4 regions of the Ruegeria sp. N10 genome follow, and region 4 is predicted to be linked to each of the others. Evidence: riboswitches for the same ligand, from Rfam matches in the RefSeq annotation. Region 4 holds a riboswitch; each other region holds the start of a gene.
The links. A riboswitch is a leader RNA that binds a small molecule or an ion and turns the genes downstream of it on or off. The one in region 4 is predicted to bind cobalamin.

Region 1 (5,521 bases), on a different contig from region 4:
GCAGAAAGCGCAATGGCCACATCTTCATCCGCCGCGCGCAGCAACGCCCGGTTCTGCTCAAGCAAACCACTGGTGTTATACGCGCCGATGAACGCATCCGTTATGTTGTCTGCCCACGCTGCACGCCCTGGCATCACGCTCATGGCAAGTCCTGCGGTCACAGCAAACGCCCTGACCAGCTTACCTGTCGCCGAACCACGCATACCAAAATCCTCTCAAACGAAATTACACTGCCCTACAGGCAGTTTGCGGCCTTCTTTTCAACTAATCAAGGCGATAGAAAAATCTATCGGCGGACTATAGCGAAAATGCACACTCTGCCGAAAAACCTTCCAGAACCGGCGCATGGGCATTGAACACATCACGCCAACTGACGCGACCACCGGTTTTTCGACCGATCCGCACGGTACCCAGGTTGCTGTTGACAAACAGACACACAATCCGACCGTGGTCCTTGAGCTGATCCAACAGGGCATCGGGCACCTGCTCGACACCGCCCTGCACCATGATCGCATCATAGGGGCCGTGTTCCGCCACACCCTGTTCCAACGCGCCGACGTGGATGATGGCGTTGTGCACGTCAGCCTCGGCCAAGAGGTTTTGCGCCTCGGCTGCAAGGGTTTCGTCGCATTCAACACCCACAACCAACTCAGCCATCCGTGCGGTGACAGCCGTGGAATATCCCATTGCCGGAGCGATATCGAGGACCATCTCATCCTTGGATATGTTCAGCACGTCCAGCATTTTAGCCAGGGTCCGCGGCTCCAGCATGCTGCGCCCTCCACCCAGATCAATCAGGCCGTCCACATAGGCCGCCTCGCGTTGAGAATCGGGTACGAAGCTTTCCCGCGGAACACTCAGCATAGCCTCAATGATCGGGAACTTGGTGACGTCAGAGGGGCGGATCTGTGTATCAACCATTGTGCGGCGCCGGGCTGCGAAGTCAGTCATTGGATATCTCGTCTCATTCCCAAAGATGTCGGGCTTGTGCCATATCCTGAACCTTCCAGCAACGCCCCTGTTGCCGCAACCTGAATCGTGATCACCTTCTTGGGCATGGACTTCGGCAAATTTCAGTCTTGCCGGCAAATTCGCACGCAATCCACTGGACGCCCCAGAGGAAAGCTGTTAAAAACCCAATCACACCACGGCAAGTATTTGATTTTACTTGAAAAGGCGAGTTGGCGGAGTGGTGACGCAGCGGATTGCAAATCCGTGTACACCGGTTCGATTCCGGTACTCGCCTCCAATCACATCAAAATCGCTGACTTAACCCCGCAGTACACGCGTGCGACGCTCGGTATTTCAAGACGTTCAAGGCCCGCGATTCTGTCGAATTGCGGGCCAGATATGGCGTGTTTTTCGGAACTCCTGCCTACCCCTGCTCGTTCAAGGGGCCCGATTTTGTCTGGTATGTGCTTTACGTTCAGGCGCGCCCTTGTGGCACAACCTCGTATCCCGGCTCCTCCGGCTCATCATCCGTCATTTCGGCAGGGAAGCCCGGGGCGGTGATATCCAGGCCAGTTGCCTCTTCCAGCCGCTTGATAATATTTGGTGAAAGCTCGCGTTCGCCATAGCGTGCGATACCATCGTTAAAGATATTGATCATCACCGGGTTTATTTCCAGCGGCACCCCGGCGCGGTCGGCGACCTCCTGAAACAGACCGATATCCTTCTTCACCAGATCCATGGTGAAGGAAATATCGCGCGACCCGTTCAAGATGACCTGACTTTCGGTTTCGTGCACGAAGGACGTGCCGGACGAGATTTTGATCGCCTCATAGGTCGTGTTCAGATCCATCCCCGCAGCCTTTGCCGTAACCAGTGCTTCGGCGCAGGTGATCAGGTTGGCGGTGGCAAGATAATTGGTCATCACTTTCAGCACCGAGGCCGAGCCCAGTTCGCCGGTGTGCAAAACCCGACGACCCATTGTCGTCAGGAACGGCAGAATTCGTTCAAACGTTTCCCGGTTACAGCCCGCAAAGATCGAGATATTGCCCGTCGCGGCACGGTGGCACCCGCCAGAAACCGGGCAATCGACGGCCGCACCGCCGCGCGATATGACTTCGGCACCTAGGCGTTTGACTTCGGCCTCGTCCGTGGTCGACATCTCCATCCAGATCTTGCCGGGGCCCACTTCGGGCAACATCTCCTGCATGACTGCGTCCGATGCTGCCGGAGACGGCAGACAGGTGATCACCGCATCGCAATCGCGCATCAACTGGGCGGGCCCCTCAGCCGCCTTTGCACCTTTGGCGACAAACTCGGCCACCAGATCCGCGTTCAGGTCATGCACAGTCAGATCAATGCCGTTGCGCAAAAGGGATCCCGAAAGCTTGCCGCCTACGTTACCCAGACCGATAAATCCCACTTTCATATGACGCATCTCCAAGTTCGTCGTTTTCCCGTCATGCGACCACATACCGAACACATTCTTCATGCCGCCGAACGACGCCTACAGGTCGCTTTTTTCTCCTTGGCTTATTTGTTGCGCGCGAACCGCTTGACAAGCGGGTCAGCGGTGCCGCATGTCCCTTTCGTTGGTGTCGGCGACAGCCGATGAAAAGGGAATGCGTCAACGGTTCATCCGCCAAGCGCAGCCGCCCCCGCGACCGTGACCGGAGAGGATGCCCAATGCCACTGGCCTGTGCCGGGAAGGCGGGACATCCGACAGAGCGACCGCTCTGGCATCCGCAAGCCGGGAGACCTGCCAACACCCGAAGTTGAAACCGGGCGGGGTGTTCCGGTGTCGGGTCCATGTGCAGACGTGGTGCCCGCATGAAACCCCGTCCCCCGCGAAGAGGATTTGGGGGGATGAGAGACATGACCGAGAACGCACCGGTAGAGCTACTGGTCTGCACGACTTGCCGCCGGGGTCTGCCCGTCGAGGATGACGCTGAGCGACCCGGCACATTGTTGCACAAGGCCCTGGAACAGGCTGTCCTGCCGGATGGTATCACTCTGAAACCGGTCGAATGCCTTTCGAACTGCGATCAGGGCTGTTCCATCGTTCTTCGGGGCGGGCCGGATCGCTGGACCTTTGTTTACGAGAATCTGAACGAAATCGATCACGTCGATGTCATCATCGATGGCGCGACTAAGTATCTGGCCACAGGCGATGGTCTGGTGAAATGGCGCGACCGTCCTGAACATTTCCGCAAAAATTGCGCCTCGCGCATTCCCCCGATTGGAGCCTGAGATCATGTCGAACCTTGAAAAACTCCCCGTCACTGTGATCACCGGCTTTCTGGGCTCGGGCAAAACCACGCTGGTGCGCCATCTGATGCAGAACCCGCAGGGCAAGCGCCTTGCGATTGTTGTTAACGAGTTTGGCGATGTGGGTGTTGATGGCGACATCCTGAAGTCCTGCGCGATTCCGGAATGCCCTGCGGAAAACATCATGGAACTGGCAAACGGCTGCATCTGCTGCACCGTGGCCGATGATTTCATCCCGACCATCGAGGCGCTGATGGCGCTGGAACCGCGCCCGGATCACATTTTGATCGAAACATCCGGCCTTGCACTGCCCAAACCGCTGCTGAAAGCGTTTGATTGGCCTGATATCCGTTCGAAGATCACCGTTGATGGCGTTATTGCGCTGGCCGATGCCGAGGCCGTGGCCGCCGGTCGCTTTGCTCCGAACGTTGAAGCGGTGGATGCCCAACGGCTGGCTGATGACTCGATCAACCACGAAACACCCTTGTCCGAGGTGTTCGAGGATCAGATCTCGTGCGCGGATATCATCCTGCTGACCAAGCCCGATCTGGCAGGTCCCGAAGGTGTCGCGAAAGCTAAACAGATCATCGCCGCTGAGGCGCCGCGCCCGCTTCCCGTCGTCGAGGTTGCCGAGGGTGTCGTCGACGTTCGTGTCGTGCTTGGCCTTGAGGCTGCCGCCGAAGATGACATGGACGCGCGCCCGTCACATCACGATGGCCATCACGATCATGAGCATGACGATTTCGAAAGCATCATCGTCGAGTTGCCGGAACAGACCGACCCGGCGGAACTGGTTGCCAGGATTGAACGTCTGGCAACTGAGCTGAATATCCTGCGCGTCAAAGGCTATGCCGCCGTCACTGGCAAACCGATGCGCCTGCTGGTTCAGGCTGTCGGCGTACGGGTTCGTCACCAATACGACCGCCCGTGGGAGCCCGGTGAAGAGCGCCGCTCGCGCCTGGTCGTCATTGCCGAACATGACGACATCAAAGAGGCTGAGATCCGTGATATCCTAGTGGGTGTGACCGAGGTTGCCGAGTAAGTCATGCACGTCGTCTTTCGCGAAAGCCACGGGCTCGAGGAAACCGAGACCCCAACCGATCTGGGCCAAAGCCCGGCTGATCTGGTTGTACTGTCCTTTTCCGACAGTGACCTGGGCGCTTTCGCGGCGGGCTGGCATCGCGGCGGCGGACCTGAGGGGCGGATGCCAACCTTGCGACTGGCCAATCTTGCAGCATTGAAACACCCACTGTCCGTCGACACCTATGTTGAACAGACACTTGAAGGCGCAAAGGGCATCCTGATCCGTCTGATCGGTGGCGTGCCCTATTGGTCTTACGGGTTGCAACAGGTTCTGGCACTGGCACAGGCCAAAGGCATCGCGCTGGCCGTTTTACCGGCGGATGGGCGCGAAGACACTCGGTTGGATGAGTATTCGACCCTGCCCCTCTCGACCCTGCGGCGGCTGGCACATCTGTGTGATACCGGCGGAGAAGTCGCCGCGCAGGCCGCATTGGCACAGATGGCGTTAGCAGCAGGGCTTTATGCCGGCCCGGTGATGGGCGCGAAAACCCTGCCCGAATGCGGTGCGTGGTGCCCGGAACAGGGTGTCATCCCGGTGGATTGCGCGTTCGTGAACGATGCTAAACGCATTCTCGTAACCTTCTACCGCGCTTATCTGACATCAGCAGACACAGCCCCGGTCGCGGCCCTGATCCGCAGCCTGCGCGCCCGCGGGCTCCAGGCGGTGGGTTTGTTCGCCCCGTCGCTCAAGGCCCCGGCCGCTGCCAACTGGCTCAGGGAACAGGTCGTTGCCCTGAGACCATCGGCCATCATCAACGCCACTTCATTCTCGGGAAAGGGCGCGTCTGGCACGTCGCCTTTGGACGCGGCGGATGTGCCGGTGTTTCAGGTCGCCCTCGCCACCTCGCGACGCAAGGCTTGGGCCGAGGCCGAACGCGGCCTGTCGCCTGCCGACCTCGCCATGCATGTGGTATTACCCGAAGTGGACGGGCGAATATCAGCAGGCATTGCCTCCTTCAAAGAGCCGGGCAAGCGCGATCCGCATCTGGAATACTCGCGTTTTGCGCATCGGGCCGAGCCGGACCGGATCGAGGCGATCATCGACCGGGTATCGGGCTGGCTCGCCCTGAATGACAAACCCAAGGCAGACCAGATCCCCGCGTTGGTACTGTCCACATATCCAGGCAAAGACTGGCAGATGGCCCATGCGGTCGGTCTCGACGCGTTGGCCTCAGCCGAAGCGATGCTGTCTGATCTTCACGGTGAAGGCTACGACATCACG
Region 2 (5,521 bases), on a different contig from region 4:
CTCCACGACAAACGATACGTCTGACAGCAAAGTCTTGCCGCGAACCGAAAATGTCAGGTTTTGCGCCTCGATCTTCATTGGGCGTTCCTCTGGCCGCGCACCAGAATTACGGCAAAGGCAGGCGCACCGATCAGGGCGGTAACCACCCCAATCGGCAGAACCTGACCCGGGATGATGATGCGCGACACGATATCGGCGCCGATCAGGAAGACCGCTCCGATCAAGGCGGCCGTTGGGATAAGCCTGCGATGCCCCGGTCCTACAAGGAACCGTGCGGCATGAGGGATGACCAGCCCGACAAAGCCGATGGACCCGACGATCGAAACCATGACCGCTGTTGTCAGCGCGGTGGCGAAGATCAGGGTTGCCTGCACCCGCCGCACCGGTATGCCCAGCGAGGCCGCTGAATCAGTGCCGAAAATAAATGCGTCCAAAGCTCTGGCGTGAAAGCGGCAAATAAGCCAGCCGGCAAAGGCCACCGGAATGGCCAGATATACATCCGGCCAGCGCACGCCGCTGAGGTTTCCCATCAGCCAGAACATGATCCCGCGCGCCTGATCGGCATTGGCGGATTTGGCGATGATAAAGGCCGTTAGCGCATTGAACAACTGAGACCCGGCAATTCCCGCCAAAACGATTTGCGCCGTCGCAGCCCGCCCGCCGCCTGCGCCGGAGGCTCGGGCCAGCAATGCGACAAAACCAAAAGCCAAAAGCGCGCCATTGAACGCGCCAAAAGACAGCGACAAAGCTCCCCCGCCTAAACCAGCGATGGTTACAGCCACGGCACCTGTCGAGGCCCCGGCAGAAATGCCCAAAATATAAGGGTCAGCCAACGGGTTTCGCAGCAATGCCTGCAACACGACCCCTGCGACAGCCAGACCGGCACCGCAGGACGCAGCGACCAGAGCGCGAGGAATCCGGTAGCTCCAGATAATACCCTGATCAATTGGGTCGACGGGCAGGTCCGCTCCGGCCAGCTTGTTGACCAGAACGGAGAGAACCAAATCGGGCGACAACGAGGTTTCCCCGATCATCGCGCCCGCAAGGACCGCCGCAATCAACAATGGCACAGTTAGGCACGCGGCCTTGAAACCCTGCCGAAAGATTGCGGCGACCTCGTTCACAGGTTGTTTCCGATGGTATCCAGCTTCTCGGCCAGATCCTCCAGCGCCGGGATCGCGCGGATGGTGGCGTCCATGGCCTGCGCATCCATAACGACAATCCTGTCATTCTTGACCGCATCCATCTGGCTGGTCACCGGATCAGCGCGCAGGAACTCCAGCTTTTTCAGGTAGTCGTCCGCAGCAAAGCGACGGCGGTCCATCTTGGCAATCACGATCACTGTCGGGTTGGCCTTGGCAATGGTCTCCCAGCCAACTGTTGGCCATTCTTCATCCGTCTCGATGACGTTGCGGATGCCCAATGTGCTCATCATGTATCCCGGTGCGCCCTTCTGCCCGGCCACAAACGGATCGCTTTCCATTTCAGGAGATGAAAACCAGAATACGGCTGACACGTCGTCCAGTTTCACGGCTTGCGCCTTGGCGACGGCTGCGGCTTCGCGGGCCTTGTACTTGGCAACCAGGTCCGTGCCGCGTTCGGACACATCAAAGGCTGCCGCCAGTTCTTCGATACCCTGATACAGCGTATCGGTCGAGAACGCTTGCAGGCGGGTGCCATCGCCGCCGACCGTATTGTCTTTGCCGACGCAATCCGCAGGCATTACGTAAGTTGTAATACCCAGTTCGTGAAATTGCTCACGCGTGGCGACGATGCCCTCGGGTCCGACATGCCATTCATATTGCGCTGCGACCAGTCCCGGCCGCTTGGCAACAACGCTTTCAAAGCTGGGATCATTGTCTGCCAGACGCTCTACCTTGGCATTCACCTCGGCATATTCAGGCAGCACCTCGTTGAACCATACCGAGGTTCCAAGAACCTGCTCGCCCAGACCCAGCGCATAAAGCACCTCGGTCGCGGCTTGGCCGACCGTGACTGACGACGTCACTGGCGCGTCAAACGTGACCGAGTGACCGCAGTTTTCGATGGTTAAGGGAAAGTTTCCTTCGGCGGCAGCGCTGGTAGCCAGCAAGGAAAGGCCAATCAGGCCAGTGCGTAGAAACATGACAATCGATCTCCATGTGTCAATGACCAGAGAACGGGTGAATGGGCATTTACCGAAGCAACAGACGCTTTTCTGCCTGCTGTGAGCGCAGAGTGGTACATAGCCCGCCCGGCGCGTTTCTTCGGCAACCTCCCCGGACAACCCCGCCCGGTGTGTTTCGGTTTCATACCGGCAGGTCTCCTGACTGACGGGTCTTTGTCTGTCCTGTCTTCCCAGACCGAAATGGCCCAGTGACGGAATGGACAGCGCTCGCCGCCTACAGTTGCGGGGGCAGTTCCGGTTGGCACCAAAAGGCACCTCGGATTCCCTCTTAGCCACATCGGGACCGGTAAAACGCGGGTACCTTAACACTTACTCTGCGGCAAGAAAAAACTCGGGGGTCTTTCCCATTTTCTCCCAAGGGCATGAACCTGCGCGTCTCAACATGGTGCTGACGTCAGACAAGCCGCTGAGAAGGCGCTACAATCCGCCCCGAGGACGTCGGTGTGTGATATATAGGAAAATCATGGCTGGGGTGGTAGGATTCGAACCTACGATACACGGTACCAAAAACCGCTGCCTTACCACTTGGCTACACCCCAACGGTGAGCGGCTATCTACGATTGTTGATGGCAGGGTTCAAGAGCGTTTTGCAAAAAAAGCGAGCGCCGTAAATTTTTTTTGAAGGCCCCTCATTTGGTATCGATCAACACCGCTCCGGTACGGTTGCCTTCTTGTACCAGCGCATGGGCCGCAGCGCATTCTTCCAACGTAAAGACCTTGTGAACGGGGCAGATCAGTGCGCCATCAGTCAGTGCCTTGTGTAATGTCTTTATTGCGGTGGCGCGCAAGTCCGCGGGCAGCAGGTAGATCAGAACCGCTTCGAGCGTCACGGCCTTGAACATCATGGGTCCAAAGGGAAAGACAGGTGTCATATTCCGGGCAGATCCATATGCGTTGATACGGCCGTTTTCGGCGATGACGGCAACGTTGGTGGCAAGGTTCTGTCCAAATTCGACATCGACGATTCGACCGATTGCATGCCCATCATTTGCATCGAGGATCTTATCCGAAAGGTGTTCACCGGTGTAGTCGAGCACGACATCCGCACCAGCTGCCTTGACCCGGTCAAAGTTGCGGGCGCTGGCCGTTGCGATCACTTTGGCTCCGGCCCATTTGGCAAGCTGCACAGCCAGATACCCGACGGTGCCCGCCCCGCCATGGATCAATATGGTTTGCCCGCCCGGTGCGCCGCCCGAGAACACCGCATGGCTTGCGGTTAGGCCCGGAATTCCAAGAATTGCCCCGGTTTCAAGTGACACTGTCTCGGGCAGTTCGACAGCCTGAGATTCGGGCAGGGTGATGTGGCTGGCAGCTGTACCAAATGCGCGCTGCCATTGCCCGTTCCAAATCCACACGCGCCGGCCAATCCGCGCCGCGGGTACTCCATCGCCAACCGCTGTGATGACTCCAGCCCCGTCGCTGTGCGGAACGATCAGCGGAAACGGGGGTTCCGTGACACCCGGCCGGGTTCCCGCACGGGCCTTGATATCCGAGGGGTTTACGCCGGAATAGGACAACTCGACCGTGACTTCACCTGGTTCAGGCTGGATCAGGGGAATATCCTGTATACGCAAGACATCGACAGCGTCTCCGAAGGCTGAATAAGTGACTGCGCGCATAGCGTCCTCCATTTAGGTCGAGTTAAGCGGCGATTGGGCCGGTAACTCAAACACCTTGTCGCGCTTTTTCAGGGCGATGCGCAACCGCGGATACCGGAATTCGTCTTTCGCCTATTCCCGAATTTCGGAAGGATCGACGCCCCAAAGGTTCGATTTCAATGTCCAGCCACGGTATCCGCCAGCGGTGATCCGGCACCAGTCCTGCGAACAGGTTCCAAGGCGCGCCACTACTCCGGTCTCGAAATGAGCGTTCACGGGCGAGGCTGGATCGGGGCGGGCATAAACAGGCAGCATCTCGGATTCGATCAGCACCGTTCGGACGCCAGACAACAAGGCATAGTGAACCCAGCCACCCGCGCCGTCGCGGTCCTGGACCTTGCGCCAGTTGCCATATTCGGCAGTGACCTGCAGCGGCATGCCGCGCCGTTTGAACACCCAGTCGATTCGATGGGTCAGGGACGGTCCGCGTCGCACGTTGCCTTCGGCTGCCTTCATCGACACATAGCGGGGCAGGGGCAGGTTGGTGACCGATCCGCGTTTGACCTCGGCCTGAGCGGCACAGACACCGAACATGACCAGAAATACGGAAACTACCGCCAGAGATCGGCGTTTTACCGGTCGAATACCACTCACTGACTGCCCGCTCTTATGCCTGTTGATCCGGTTCTGAAAAAAGGTCGACACAATGCCATTGGGGTTCTTGTGCCCCGCCTTATCCTGCGCCACGATGCCATGGCGCGCGTCCGTTTGCAAAGCAGTGGGAGAGCCGAGGTGCCAAGAGAACGTTTAAGTGTTGTCGTTACGCGACGGTTGCCTGAGGCAGTAGAAACCCGGTTAAGCGAATTGTTCGACGTGCGCCTGCGCGACGACGACACCCCAATGACGCGTGAGGAATTAGTAGCAGCGGTGCAGGATGCCGATGTGCTGGTGCCCACGGTGACCGATACCATTGATGGCGGGCTATTGGGTCAGGCGGGTGAAAAGTTGCGGCTGATCGCCAATTACGGGGCCGGTGTCGACAATATCGATGTGGCGACGGCGCGGCAGCGCGGCATATTGGTGTCCAACACGCCCGGTGTGCTGACCGACGACACGGCAGATATGACCATGGCCCTGATTCTCGCTGTCACACGGCGCATTCCCGAAGGGTTGAGCGTCATGCAGCAAGGCGACTGGACCGGGTGGGCCCCCACCGCGTTTCTGGGCGGTCGCATTGGCGGGCGGCGTCTGGGTATTCTGGGCATGGGCCGGATTGGACAGGCCGTGGCCCGCCGCGCCAAGGCGTTTGGTATGCAGATCCATTATCACAACCGCCGCAGATTGCGCCCAGAGATTGAGCAAGAACTAGAGGCAACCTATTGGGAAAGCCTGGATCAGATGGTGGCGCGTATGGATGTGATATCGATCAACTGTCCATCGACACCGTCGACCTTCCACCTAATGAACGCGCGCCGACTGAAGCTGATGAAACCCTCGGCAGTGATCGTGAATACTTCGCGGGGTGAGGTTATTGACGAGAACGCTTTGACCCGGATGATCCGTGCGGGGGAAATTGCGGGCGCAGGGCTGGATGTCTACGAACAGGGAACCGGTGTGAACCCGCGCTTGCGGCAGTTGCCTAACGTGGTTCTACTGCCGCATATGGGGTCGGCCACGCTGGAGGGCCGGGTTGAGATGGGTGAAAAAGTCATCATCAACATCAAAACCTTCGAAGATGGCCACCGCCCACCGGATC
Region 3 (5,521 bases), on a different contig from region 4:
TCGCGACATTGACATGCCTCCGCCCGGCCCGCCGGGAGGCGGAGGTGGGGTGTCTTGCAGCCGTTTGATCAGTTCTTCGGGGCTGGGCAAATCAGCGACATGCGTCAGCCGGATAACAGCCATTTCGGCGGCCATCATCGCGTTGGGCGCGGCAGAGACTTCCTCCAGCGCCTTCAGCAGCATTTGCCACATCCGGGTCAGAACCCGCATCGGCAAGGCCTCGGCCATGTGCTGGCCCCGTGTGCGTTCGTCGGGGGAAACCGTCGGGTCCTGGGCCGCGTCAGGTGTGATCTTTACGACGGACACCCAATGCGTGATTTCGGCCAGATCGCGCAGCACGGCCAGAGGGTCTGCGCCTTCCGCATATTGACCGCTCAGTTCAGTGAGCGCCCCTGCCGCGTCACCGCGCAGGATCATGTCCATCAGGTCCAGAACCCGTCCACGATCGGCCAGACCCAGCATCGCACGGACCTGATCTGCCGTCGTCTCACCGGCCCCGTGCGAGATTGCCTGATCGAGCAATGAGGTCGCGTCGCGGGCCGACCCTTCTGCAGCGCGGGTGATCAGCGCCAGTGCGTCGTCGGCAATCTGCGCGCCCTCGGCCCCGGCGATCTTGCGCAGCAGACCGATCATGTCTTCGGGCTCAATCCGGCGCAGGTCAAAGCGCTGACACCGCGACAGAACCGTGACCGGCACTTTGCGAATCTCGGTGGTCGCGAAGATGAATTTCACATGTGCGGGCGGTTCCTCGAGCGTCTTGAGCAGCGCGTTGAATGCGCTGGTCGAGAGCATGTGAACCTCGTCGATGATGTAGATCTTGTAGCGCGCGCTGGCGGCGCGATAGCGGACACTGTCGATGATCTCGCGGATATCGTTGACGCCGGTACGGCTGGCCGCATCCATTTCCATCACATCGACATGGCGACCTTCCATGATTGCGACGCAATGCTCGCACTGACCGCAAGGCTCTGTTGTCGGCCCTCCGGTTCCATCCGGTCCAATGCAGTTCATGCCCTTGGCGATGATCCGCGCCGTGGTGGTTTTTCCCGTTCCGCGAATGCCGGTCATGATAAAGGCCTGCGCAATCCGGTCGGCCTCAAAAGCGTTTTTTAGGGTGCGCACCATAGCATCTTGACCCACCAGGTCGGCAAAGGTTTCCGGGCGGTATTTGCGGGCGAGAACCTGATAGGCGGGGCTGGGCGTGTCTGTCATGTCTACTCGCTCGGATTCGGTGCTTCGGCACAGCGTAGTGGCGGCGGCAGTCCGCGTCCACTGTGGGGCGAGATGATTTTTTGTTTCAGAAACGGACTGGTTTCCAACTAAACTGGACCAGCGGATTTAATGACTCATTTTGTAAAGAGTACCTTGGGGGAGGACGCACTTCATGTCGCAGCTGGTCATTTTTGCTCTGCAGGTCGGAGGCGGAACGCTTGCCCTTACTTCAATGCCAGGGCGTGGCGGGGATTACGCCACCGATCTGGATACGATTGCGGCGTGGAAACCAGGCCTTGTGATTTCAATGACGACGGATGTCGAAATGCTTCAGGATGGCGCGCAGCACTTTGGCAGTGACATCCAAAGCCGGGCCAGCCGGTGGGTTCACCTGCCGATCGAAGATTTTGGAGCACCGACGCAAGCGGTTCGGAAGGCCTGGCCAGAGGTCAGCGCCACGGCCCGACACGCACTGTCGGGCGGTGGCCGGGTCCTTGTACACTGCCGTGGGGGGTGTGGCAGATCCGGGATGATTGTTCTGCGACTGATGGTTGAATGCGGTGAACGCGCCAGCGACGCACTGGACCGCTTGCGGGCCGTGCGCCCCTGCGCTGTCGAAACCGATGCGCAGCTGGCCTGGGCGTCCCGGATCACCCCGGCACAGGTGGAAGTGGGATCAAGCTGAAAGCTGCTGTGGCGCGTAGCCGGTTTTTTGGGGGCGGATCGTCGAAACCTCGATCATGGCGCAAGGCAGGTTCGCGATGGTGCCCGAGGGCAGCGTGCTGAATGTAGGTCCAAAGATCAAATCAGCATAGGCATCCAGATCCCGAGTTGCCGTGTCAGGGTGTGTTCCACAGAAAATGCGAACGCTGCCGGATCGCGCTCTGATCGTTGCCATGCACCCTTCTGCGCAATGTGACAGCGCGCTGCTGCCTTCAAATTCGAAATCCTCGCTGGTGGCCGAAACCGCCTGCGCCATGGCTTCCGAAATCGAGCGGGCCAGTCGCGCCAAAGCCGGGCAGGTTTTCCCTGTCCGCTGGCACACCGTTGCGCTGTATTCGTGTGATTTTGTCTTCCAGATCATCCTGCGCCCTCCGCGCGTGGTGGGCTGGAATATTGGGGCAGGTGGGACAGCATTTCGCCGTCAGGACCTGCCCGGACACCCCGCCCGAGTTTCGGTTTCAGTTCCGATGGCAGGTCTCCTGACTTGCGGGTCATTGCTCTGCCGACCTTCCCAGCCCATAGGCCAGTGGTATTTCGGCATTGCTTACCGCTTACAGTTGCGGGGGCAGTCGCGGACTTGGTTGATGTCTGTGTGACCAGACAAACCGCACCGTGTTCCCTTTTCATCCCGACCTCTTGTAGGGGCCGGAAACCATCACACAACCGCTAGCGTCTGATCGCGTTCCGAGTCAAGCCGATCTTTAGGCCGGACGTTTGGTCATGCTGGATGCGGATTATGTTCCGGCCTAGTGTCGTCGGCATTGAAGGCAGGCAAACCGATTGTTTCAGTGAAAGCCGGGGATCATGTTGGATACGGAACAGACGGTGTTGATCGAAGATTTCAGCTTTCCGTCAGGGTCCGTGACCTTGTCGGCGCGGTTGTACCGGCCTGTGGGTGAGCCGGAAACCGTTGTTGTGCTGAACAGTGCTACAGGTGTGCCGCGTGACTATTATCGCCATTTTGCGCGATGGCTGACTACCAAGCGGGGGATGGCTTGCCTGACCTATGACTATCGGGACTACGGGCTTTCGTTGGTCGGCCGCCTGAAAGACGCGCGTGCAACAATGGCGGATTGGGCGTTGATCGATATGCCTGCGGCACGGGCCGAGATGCGCAGGCGGTTTCCAAAGGCGCAGCACTGGACCATTGGTCATTCGGTCGGTGCGATGCTGGGGCCGGTGCAGCCGGATATCAATCAGATCGACCGTATGATCTGTGTGTGTTCGGGGCTGGTGACTTTGAAAGATCACCCATGGCCCTATCGGGGGTTGGCGGGGCTGTTCTGGTATGGCCATGCACCGCTGATGGTGCGGGTGCTTGGCTATCTGCCTGGCAAAGCAATCGGGTTTGGCTCGGACCTGCCAGCCTCGGTATACTGGCAATGGCGCAAATGGTGCACAGCTCCTCTTAGCTACGTTCCCGAGATCGGGCAGAATTTGCCTGATGCGCATTGGGGCAGTTCTGGAACACCTGTGGATCTGTTCACGTTCGAAGACGACCAGATGGTTCCGCCCGAGGCGGTTTGGCGCCTTGCCGATCTGTATGGCCCCGGGGCCAGACGCTACCTTCTGAAGCCTGCCGAATTTGGGCTGCCGGAGATTGGTCACATAGGCGCATTTGCCCGGCGCAATGCAGCGGTCTGGCCGCGCCTGATCGCCTGATCAGACGCGACGCAGGTTTTCCATAACACCTTGCAGCTATGGCCGTTTGCGAAGCTTCTTGTCCTGCATGACACCGCGGACCATCTTGCCGAACGCCTTGTCCCGCGCCCGCGATTGCGCAACGGTTTCCGAGTTTCGTTGATCTTCGCGCCGCAGCTTGCGCCAACGGTCCAGCCGCGCCGGATCAAGAACGCCTTTGCCGATTGCGTTCTGCACGGCACAGCCGGGCTCGGTCTCGTGCTGACAATCCGAAAAGCGGCAGCTTTGGCCAAGCTCTGTGATGTCCGAGAACACGTTGTCGATTCCGTTCTGAGCGTCCAGCAAACGCAATGCGCGCATTCCCGGCGTGTCGATCAGCCAGCCACCGTTACCCATCCGGTGCAACGCGCGCACCGTTGTCGTGTGCCTGCCCCGTGCGTCGTCTTCGCGAATTCCAGAGGTGGCGAGGTTTTGATCCGTCATGGCGTTGCTGAGCGTCGTTTTACCCACGCCCGACGACCCGACCAGCGCGCCGGTCTGGCCTTTGGGGCACCATGCCAGAACCTTTTCGATATCTGCCGGGTCCAGCGCATTGATCGCCAGTACCGACAAAAAAGGGTCCAGAGATTGCACTTGTCCCGAGAAACTGCCGGGGTCATCCGACTGGTCAGCTTTCGTCAGGACAACGACAGGATAACATCCGGCCTGATGTGCCAGCGCCAGATAACGTTCCAGCCGGGGCAGGTTGAAATCGGCGTTGCACGAGCTGACGATGAACAACACATCGACATTGGCTGCAATCAGTTGTGTTGCGGCACCTGTACCGGCAGCCCTGCGTTGCAGCAGGCTGCGCCGGTCCAGAATGTGACGCACGCGGTTTTCGGCGTCGGCAAGGACCCAATCCCCAACGGCATATGAACCGGTCGGATTATCCGGTGTCAGCAAAGGGATATCACCATCCGGGCTCAGCCCGATCAGACGGTCCCGATGTACCGATGCGATACGAAAGGGCGTGTCAGAAGGAAAAACCGCATGCTGCGCGGCAAAGTAAGAGGACCATCCCAGGTCCGAAAGCGTATAAGACATTTATCTGCCTGTTTTCAGAAACAGCAATGCCAACGGATGGCATGCGCGCATCCGCAGGTCGTGTGTTCAGGCAGTCCGGTGATTCCGGTGAATCAGAACCAGTCTGCCCGAAGGGTTTTCACTACAATCATAAAGCCCTCCTGTGGCTGTGGTTCACGAAGTGAGAGGTTGGACATCGACCCAAGCGGGGCTCGTTGTGGCTGCTTCCTTCCGGACCTGACCAGGTTGGCGAGGCGCTCGCCCGCGCCAACCTCTCGAGTCCGGATATAGGGAAGGCAACGGGAAAAGACAACCCGTCAGAGCGTCAGGCGGATGCGTTCAAATCCCCTGCCATCCGAGCCCAGCAACACGGGATCGAACCTGCGCAACTCATCCAAATATTTCGGGGCGCCCGGACCTGTGCGAAGAATTGTTGTCACGCCCCGCTGCGGTATCAGCGAGAACGGGTAGGGCTGCGTGACGATCGGATCGGGCGGAAGGTGCTGCGCCAGGTAATCCCGCACAAGGTCCTTGATGCTCAGCGGTGGCAGGCTGATGAACTCAGACGTTGTCGCATGCGGGAAATGCCCGCCTCCGCTGGCGCGGTAATTGTTCAGCGCCATAACGAACATCTGCTCCGGTCGTACGGGGCGGCCTGCATATGTCAGATCGCTGATCCGCCTGTGGTCTGGATGGATCATTTTCCCCTGCGCATCGTATCGAGGCGGCTGAGTAGGGTCGATCTGATAAGACAGTCCAAACACGATGTCGAAATTGTACCCGGCCCGTTCAGGGTTGATCAGTTCGGGCTCGGAACCGGGCTTTAACTGGTTGAATACGCTGGCCGACATCTCCAACCAGTCCAGCAGATGCGCACCGC
Region 4 (5,521 bases):
CCTGCAGGAACCCCTGATTGCGAAGCACATCCACAGTGGGCTGGCTGACCGCAAGGTCCAACGTGGCGATTTTGGCGTCGTTTGCCGCATCTCCCAGAGTGGCTTTTGCCCATTGTCCGATCAGAAGCCCCGCAAGGAAATTGTCGGTGGCAAAGGTCGCGTCGGCCGAGTCGATAGGCTCAAGCGGGGTGTCCAGCGCAATCACCAGCAGCCCGGCATCGCGGGCCTGCTGCACCGCCGGAACGATAGACGACGTATCTGACGCGGTCAGCAGGATACCCTTTGCGCCATCCAGTATGCAGGTTTCGATGGCCTGAACCTGAGTTTCGTGGTCGCCGTCGACTTTGCCGGCAAAGGCCTTCAGCGTCATGCCAAGCTCTTCGGCTTTGGCTGTCGCGCCCTCTCTCATTTTGACAAAGAAAGGGTTGGTATCCGTCTTGGTGATCAGGCAAACGGTTTCACCTTCGGCCATTGCACTGCTTGCCATGGCCGTAACCGCCAGCGCCGTAGCGCCTGCAAGTTTCGCAAGTTTCATCGGTAGTCCTCCCAGTTTTCCCAATGCCCGTCAGGGCATACGTCTGATCGGGCGAAATCCGGCCCGATCGAACGTGAAAACCATCACAAGATTCGAATTTTGAGTCAATAAATAAATCACTCTTATTTATTATTGACAGAAAGGAAGGGTTTCAACATTGTCGTCACGAAGGGGATGGCCGTGTCTGCAAACAACTCTTTGGACAATACCGCTGGCGTACGCGAGCCAGACATGCGCGGCACCAATCAAAGCGGAATGCGGGCCCGAAATGAACGGCTTGTCCTGTCACTGGTCCGGCGCCATCAGGCCCTTGCAAAATCTGAGATCGCGCGGATGACCGGGCTGTCGGCACAGACGGTTTCGGTCATCATGCGCCAGTTGGAAACCGATGGGCTGCTTCTGCGGGGCGAACCGATCCGGGGAAAAGTCGGGCAGCCCTCGGTTCCCATGCGCCTGAATCCGGATGGCGCGTATTTCTTTGGGCTCAAAGTCGGGCGGCGCAGTACCGAGCTGGTGCTGACGGATTTCCTTGGCAATGTCAGGCACCGTGAGCGGCGGACTTATGATTTTCCGACGCCCGAGGCGACACTGAGCTTTTCCAAGGAAAGCCTCGACAAAGTGATGACGTCGCTGTCGCCCGAAGCGCGCGGCAGGATCGCGGGTCTTGGGATTGCGATGCCATTCTACCTTTGGGACTGGGCACAGACATTGCAGGTTCCGCAGGAGAAAATGGATCCGTGGCGTGACGCGGACCTGAAAGGCGCGTTGGCCGCTAGCTATGACGTGCCGGTTTTCCTGCAAAACGACGCAACGGCCGCCTGCGGTGCCGAGCTGGTGTTTGGCCCTGCAGAAGGCCCGCGAGATTTCCTGTATTTCTATGTCGGCTTCTTCATCGGGGGCGGGGTGGTTCTGAACGGCTCCATCTTTTCAGGGCGGGGAAATGCCGGTGCGCTTGGCCCATTGCCTGTGCCGGACGAAGTGGGCGGAGTGAAACCGTTGATAGATGTCGCCAGTCTTTATGTGCTGGAGCGTGCGGTTGGTGGAAATGCCGCAACAGCCGGTTCAATCTGGGAAACGACACTGCATTGGGACGTACCGGAAACCCACCTTGAGAATTGGCTGAACCAGGCGGCGCACGGAATCGCCCATGCCATCGTCTCTTCTTGCAGCCTGATCGATTTCGAATGTGTCAAGATTGATGGCTGGATGCCTGCTGATATCAAGGCGCGGCTGGTGGAAAGGGTTGAGCTCAAACTATCCCATATGAACCTGACCGGGCTTGAACGGCCCTTGGTGCTGGCAGGGGCGGCGGGCCCGGATGCCCGGTCATTGGGGGCGGCCAGTTTGCCATTGTCGGAAAGATACCTGCTCGAGGGGTAGGTTCATCCCCGAAAAACCCCGACCTGTATCCAAAGCGGATCAACCGGAAAAAGGGCATTGCCCGCTGAACTTTTTGACAGCCAGCGCAATTGATCGTTGACGGATGCCGAAGAAGTCTGGCAAGCCGCTCGGCATGTCCGGTTCCGGGGCGTGCTCTGGAATCAATAGGGAATGCGGTGCGGGCTTTGGCCCAATTCCGCAACTGCACCCGCAACTGTAAGCGGCGAGCAGGGCTGAAGTGCCACTGGAGTTAATCCGGGAAGGCCAGCCCAACGCTTTGACCCGCAAGTCAGGATACCTGCCGGACATGTGCCTTTGACAAGGGCACTCCTAATCGGCGACGGGATGTGCGTCGGAGCAGGATGCTTGAAAAAGCAGCTCGGCTTGGACGTCCCCGCAGTCAAAACGCATCTCGTACCGGGGTTGGTACGATGGGACAAGGACGACTATTGATGACCAAGCTGCTTTCTGCAGCCGCTGTGGCGATGGCGCTTCCAGCGATGGCAAATGCGCATTTCCTGCTGGAATACACCTCTGACACCATGATCGACGCACCGGGGAATGTTCCGGTCAAGCTGATCTTCTGGCATCCGTTCTCGAACGGGCATGTCATGGATCTGGACAAGCCGCAGGAATTCTACGTGATCCACAACGGTCAGAAAACCGACCTGCTGGACACTCTGGAACCCGTGCGTTTCACCGGTGGGGAAAACGAAGGCGCGGCATTCACGGGTTATGTTCCGGTCAAACGGTCGGGCGACTATGTGCTGGTGACAGTTCCCCAGCCCTATTACGAGGGGTCTGAGGATATCTATATCCAGCAGATCGCCAAGGCATTCCTGAACCGCAACGAATTGCCGACCGACTGGATGAACCCGGTGGGCTTGCCGGTTGAGATCATCCCGCTCAACAAACCGACCAACATCATCGCGGGTTCGACCTTTACGGGTCGAGTTATGGCAGAAGGCCAACCGGTTGCGGGTGCCGAGATCGAGATCGAGTACATGGCCGCAGAACCGGACATGGAAAGCACGGCTGCTTCGGCCCCGACCGTCTCGCCGTTGCCGGGTGGTGCATTGGTCGCAACTTCGGATGATAACGGGTATTTCACATTCGGCGTTCCAAAAGCCGGATATTGGGGTTTTGCAGCGCTCGGCGCCGGTCCCGTGACCGAACACAATGGCAAAGAACTCAGCCAGGACGCGGTCATCTGGATCCGCGCCTGGGATTTGGAGTAACCGTAGATGCATATCGTTGACGGAGCCTTGTCCAACCCGGTTGTGATCGGCGGCGCCGTCGCTGCGGCGGGTGGAATTGCCATGGGCCTCAGGTCGCTGGATCTTGATCGCATCCCCACTGCGGGGGTGCTGTCAGCCAGCTTTTTCGTGGCATCGCTGATCCATGTTCCTATTGGTCCGTCGTCGGTGCACCTGATCCTCAACGGTATGGCCGGGCTTTTGCTGGGGTGGGCCGCATTCCCGGCCCTGTTCGTCGGGCTTTTGCTGCAAGCCGTCTTCTTTGGCTTTGGCGGGTTGACGGTATTGGGGATCAACACCCTGAACATCGCGTTGCCCGCGGTTCTGGCCGGACTGATCTTTAGCCGCCTGATCGCCCACGGCTCACCTCTGCAAGGTGCGATATGGGGCGGGGTCGGCGGTGCCTTTGCCATTGCCGCCACAACCGGCATGGTTGCGTTTTCACTGGCCTTGTCCGGGGATGCCTTCCTGCCTGCGGCCAAGCTTGTTTTCTTTGCACATATTCCTGTCATGGCGATTGAGGCGATCCTGACCGGGTTCGCGGTTTTGCTGGCGCGCAAGGTCAAGCCCGAGCTGTTTGTCAAACGAGCGGTCGCATGAGGTATCTGGCAATCATTCTGGCGCTGTGCTGTGCACCCCTACCTGCCTTGGCGCATAAGGTCATAGCCGGAGTGTTTAAATCCGGTGACGCCATCGAAGGCGAAATCGGCTTTTCCAACGGCGACATGGCAAGCGATACCGAGGTCATCGTCAACGGCCCGGACGGAGCCGAGCTGGGCCGTATCGTAACAGATGCAGACGGGTTTTTTATCTACACGCCAAACGCGCCGGTGGCCCATACATTCTTTGCAAACCTTGGTGCCGGACATGTGGCCGAGGTCACCATGCCCGCTGCGGATGTCGCCCGGATCATGGGCGTTGAAGCGGAACCTGATACCCCGCCAACAAACGCACCTGCCCAGACAGCGGCGGTGCTCAGCACTGAACAACAACAGGTCATTGCCAGGGCCGTGCGGGATGAGCTGCGCCCGCTGCGTCGGGAAATCGCGGCTTACCGCGAACAAAATGATCTGCAAACTGTTCTGGGTGGGATCGGATATATTGTCGGTCTGTTTGGTCTGGGCTTCTACTTTGCGGCACGCCGCAAGCTGGCGGCCTGATGGCGCATGTTCTGGGACAACAGGAAAGCACGCTGGTCAAAGCGGGCGCGCAGCGGCGCGGCGCGATCAACCCGCTTGATCCTAGGATGCGGATCGTTATGGCGGTTGTCTTCGCGGTGGTGACAGTGGCGGTGTCCTCGCTGACAGCGCTGTGCGCGGCTCTGGCGGTGTCCCTTTCGCTTCTTGCCGCGTCGCGTCTGCCCTGGCGGAAAACGTTGAAACGCATGGCCATGATGGATGGGTTCATCCTTTTCATGCTGGTGCTGTTGCCATTCTCCATGCCCGGCGACCCGATGTTCACGCTCTGGGGGTTTCCCGCAAGCTGGCAGGGTTTCTGGAAAGCGGTCGAGATCGCCTTGACGGCCAACGCGGTCATCCTGTCCCTGATGGTGCTGGTCGGCACGATGGAGCCGGTCACGCTTGGCCACGCCCTGCACCGCCTGCGCTGCCCCGAAAAGCTGGTTCACCTTCTGATGTTCACCATCCGATATATCGAGGTTCTGCGGGAAGAATACCTGCGCCTGCGCGCGGCCATGAAGGTACGCGGTTTTCGCCCGGCAACAAACTGGCACACCTATCGTAGTTTTGGCTATCTCGTGGGCATGATGCTGGTGCGCGCGATCGAAAGATCCGAACGCATACTTGATGCGATGAAATGCCGGGGGTTTTCAGGCCGTATGCTGCTGCTTCAGGACTTTGCCCTGACCCGAAGGGACATCGTTTTTGCCGCAGGTCTTGGTGCCCTTTGCGCGGGTCTGATCATACTGGATTTGGCATGACACTGATTGCGCTTGAAGATATCTGCTTTGCCTACCCTGGTCAGCCACCCGTTCTGGACGGTGCCAGCCTCAGCCTGTCCGCTGGTCAACGCCTGTCGCTGACGGGTCCGAACGGGGCGGGAAAATCGACCTTGCTGCGCATCACGCTTGGCTTGCAGCGCCCACGGTCCGGCACGGTCACGATCTTTGGTCAGCAAAGGGTGCAAGAGGCCGATTTTCACGACGTACGCCGCCGGGTGGGGCTTGTGTTTCAGGATGCGGATGATCAACTGTTCTGCCCGACCGTCGCCGAGGATATCGCCTTTGGCCCGCTCAACCTGGGCAGAACGCGCGACGAAGCGCTTGCTATCGTTGAAAACGTATTGAGTGATCTGGACCTGATGCATCTGAAGAACCGCATCACCCACAAAT

Region 1: another riboswitch for cobalamin. It lies ahead of ACR0JI_RS00320 (DUF1636 family protein); the one in region 4 lies ahead of ACR0JI_RS19825 (DUF4198 domain-containing protein).
Region 2: another riboswitch for cobalamin. It lies ahead of ACR0JI_RS04715 (ABC transporter substrate-binding protein); the one in region 4 lies ahead of ACR0JI_RS19825 (DUF4198 domain-containing protein).
Region 3: another riboswitch for cobalamin. It lies ahead of ACR0JI_RS18785 (hypothetical protein); the one in region 4 lies ahead of ACR0JI_RS19825 (DUF4198 domain-containing protein).

What each region holds. Positions count from the first base shown of each region.
Region 1 is NZ_JBQFLY010000001.1:64,974-70,494, reverse strand. It holds gene ACR0JI_RS00340 (TolC family outer membrane protein) at 1-203, opposite strand, end outside; gene ACR0JI_RS00335 (protein-L-isoaspartate O-methyltransferase family protein) at 298-951, opposite strand; tRNA gene ACR0JI_RS00330 (tRNA-Cys) at 1,176-1,249, shown strand; gene ACR0JI_RS00325 (NAD(P)-dependent oxidoreductase) at 1,427-2,422, opposite strand; cobalamin riboswitch at 2,525-2,729, shown strand; gene ACR0JI_RS00320 (DUF1636 family protein) at 2,824-3,198, shown strand; gene cobW (cobalamin biosynthesis protein CobW) at 3,203-4,258, shown strand; gene cobN (cobaltochelatase subunit CobN) at 4,262-5,521, shown strand, end outside.
Region 2 is NZ_JBQFLY010000002.1:279,251-284,771, reverse strand. It holds partial or broken gene ACR0JI_RS04725 (ABC transporter ATP-binding protein) at 1-78, opposite strand, end outside; gene ACR0JI_RS04720 (FecCD family ABC transporter permease) at 75-1,124, opposite strand; gene ACR0JI_RS04715 (ABC transporter substrate-binding protein) at 1,121-2,125, opposite strand; cobalamin riboswitch at 2,279-2,470, opposite strand; tRNA gene ACR0JI_RS04710 (tRNA-Gln) at 2,632-2,706, opposite strand; gene ACR0JI_RS04705 (NADPH:quinone reductase) at 2,797-3,786, opposite strand; gene ACR0JI_RS04700 (SH3 domain-containing protein) at 3,898-4,359, opposite strand; gene ACR0JI_RS04695 (2-hydroxyacid dehydrogenase) at 4,558-5,521, shown strand, end outside.
Region 3 is NZ_JBQFLY010000019.1:8,467-13,987, forward strand. It holds gene ACR0JI_RS18775 (DNA polymerase III subunit gamma/tau) at 1-1,212, opposite strand, end outside; gene ACR0JI_RS18780 (protein-tyrosine phosphatase family protein) at 1,385-1,897, shown strand; gene ACR0JI_RS18785 (hypothetical protein) at 1,889-2,296, opposite strand; cobalamin riboswitch at 2,388-2,606, opposite strand; gene ACR0JI_RS18790 (alpha/beta hydrolase family protein) at 2,740-3,597, shown strand; gene rsgA (ribosome small subunit-dependent GTPase A) at 3,634-4,662, opposite strand; RNA gene ffs (signal recognition particle sRNA small type) at 4,821-4,919, opposite strand; gene ACR0JI_RS18805 (bifunctional 2',3'-cyclic-nucleotide 2'-phosphodiesterase/3'-nucleotidase) at 4,959-5,521, opposite strand, start outside.
Region 4 is NZ_JBQFLY010000023.1:14,147-19,667, forward strand. It holds gene ACR0JI_RS19815 (substrate-binding domain-containing protein) at 1-535, opposite strand, end outside; gene ACR0JI_RS19820 (ROK family transcriptional regulator) at 710-1,915, shown strand; cobalamin riboswitch at 2,037-2,235, shown strand; gene ACR0JI_RS19825 (DUF4198 domain-containing protein) at 2,368-3,153, shown strand; gene cbiM (cobalt transporter CbiM) at 3,160-3,771, shown strand; gene ACR0JI_RS19835 (cobalt ABC transporter permease) at 3,768-4,331, shown strand; gene cbiQ (cobalt ECF transporter T component CbiQ) at 4,331-5,110, shown strand; gene ACR0JI_RS19845 (energy-coupling factor ABC transporter ATP-binding protein) at 5,107-5,521, shown strand, end outside.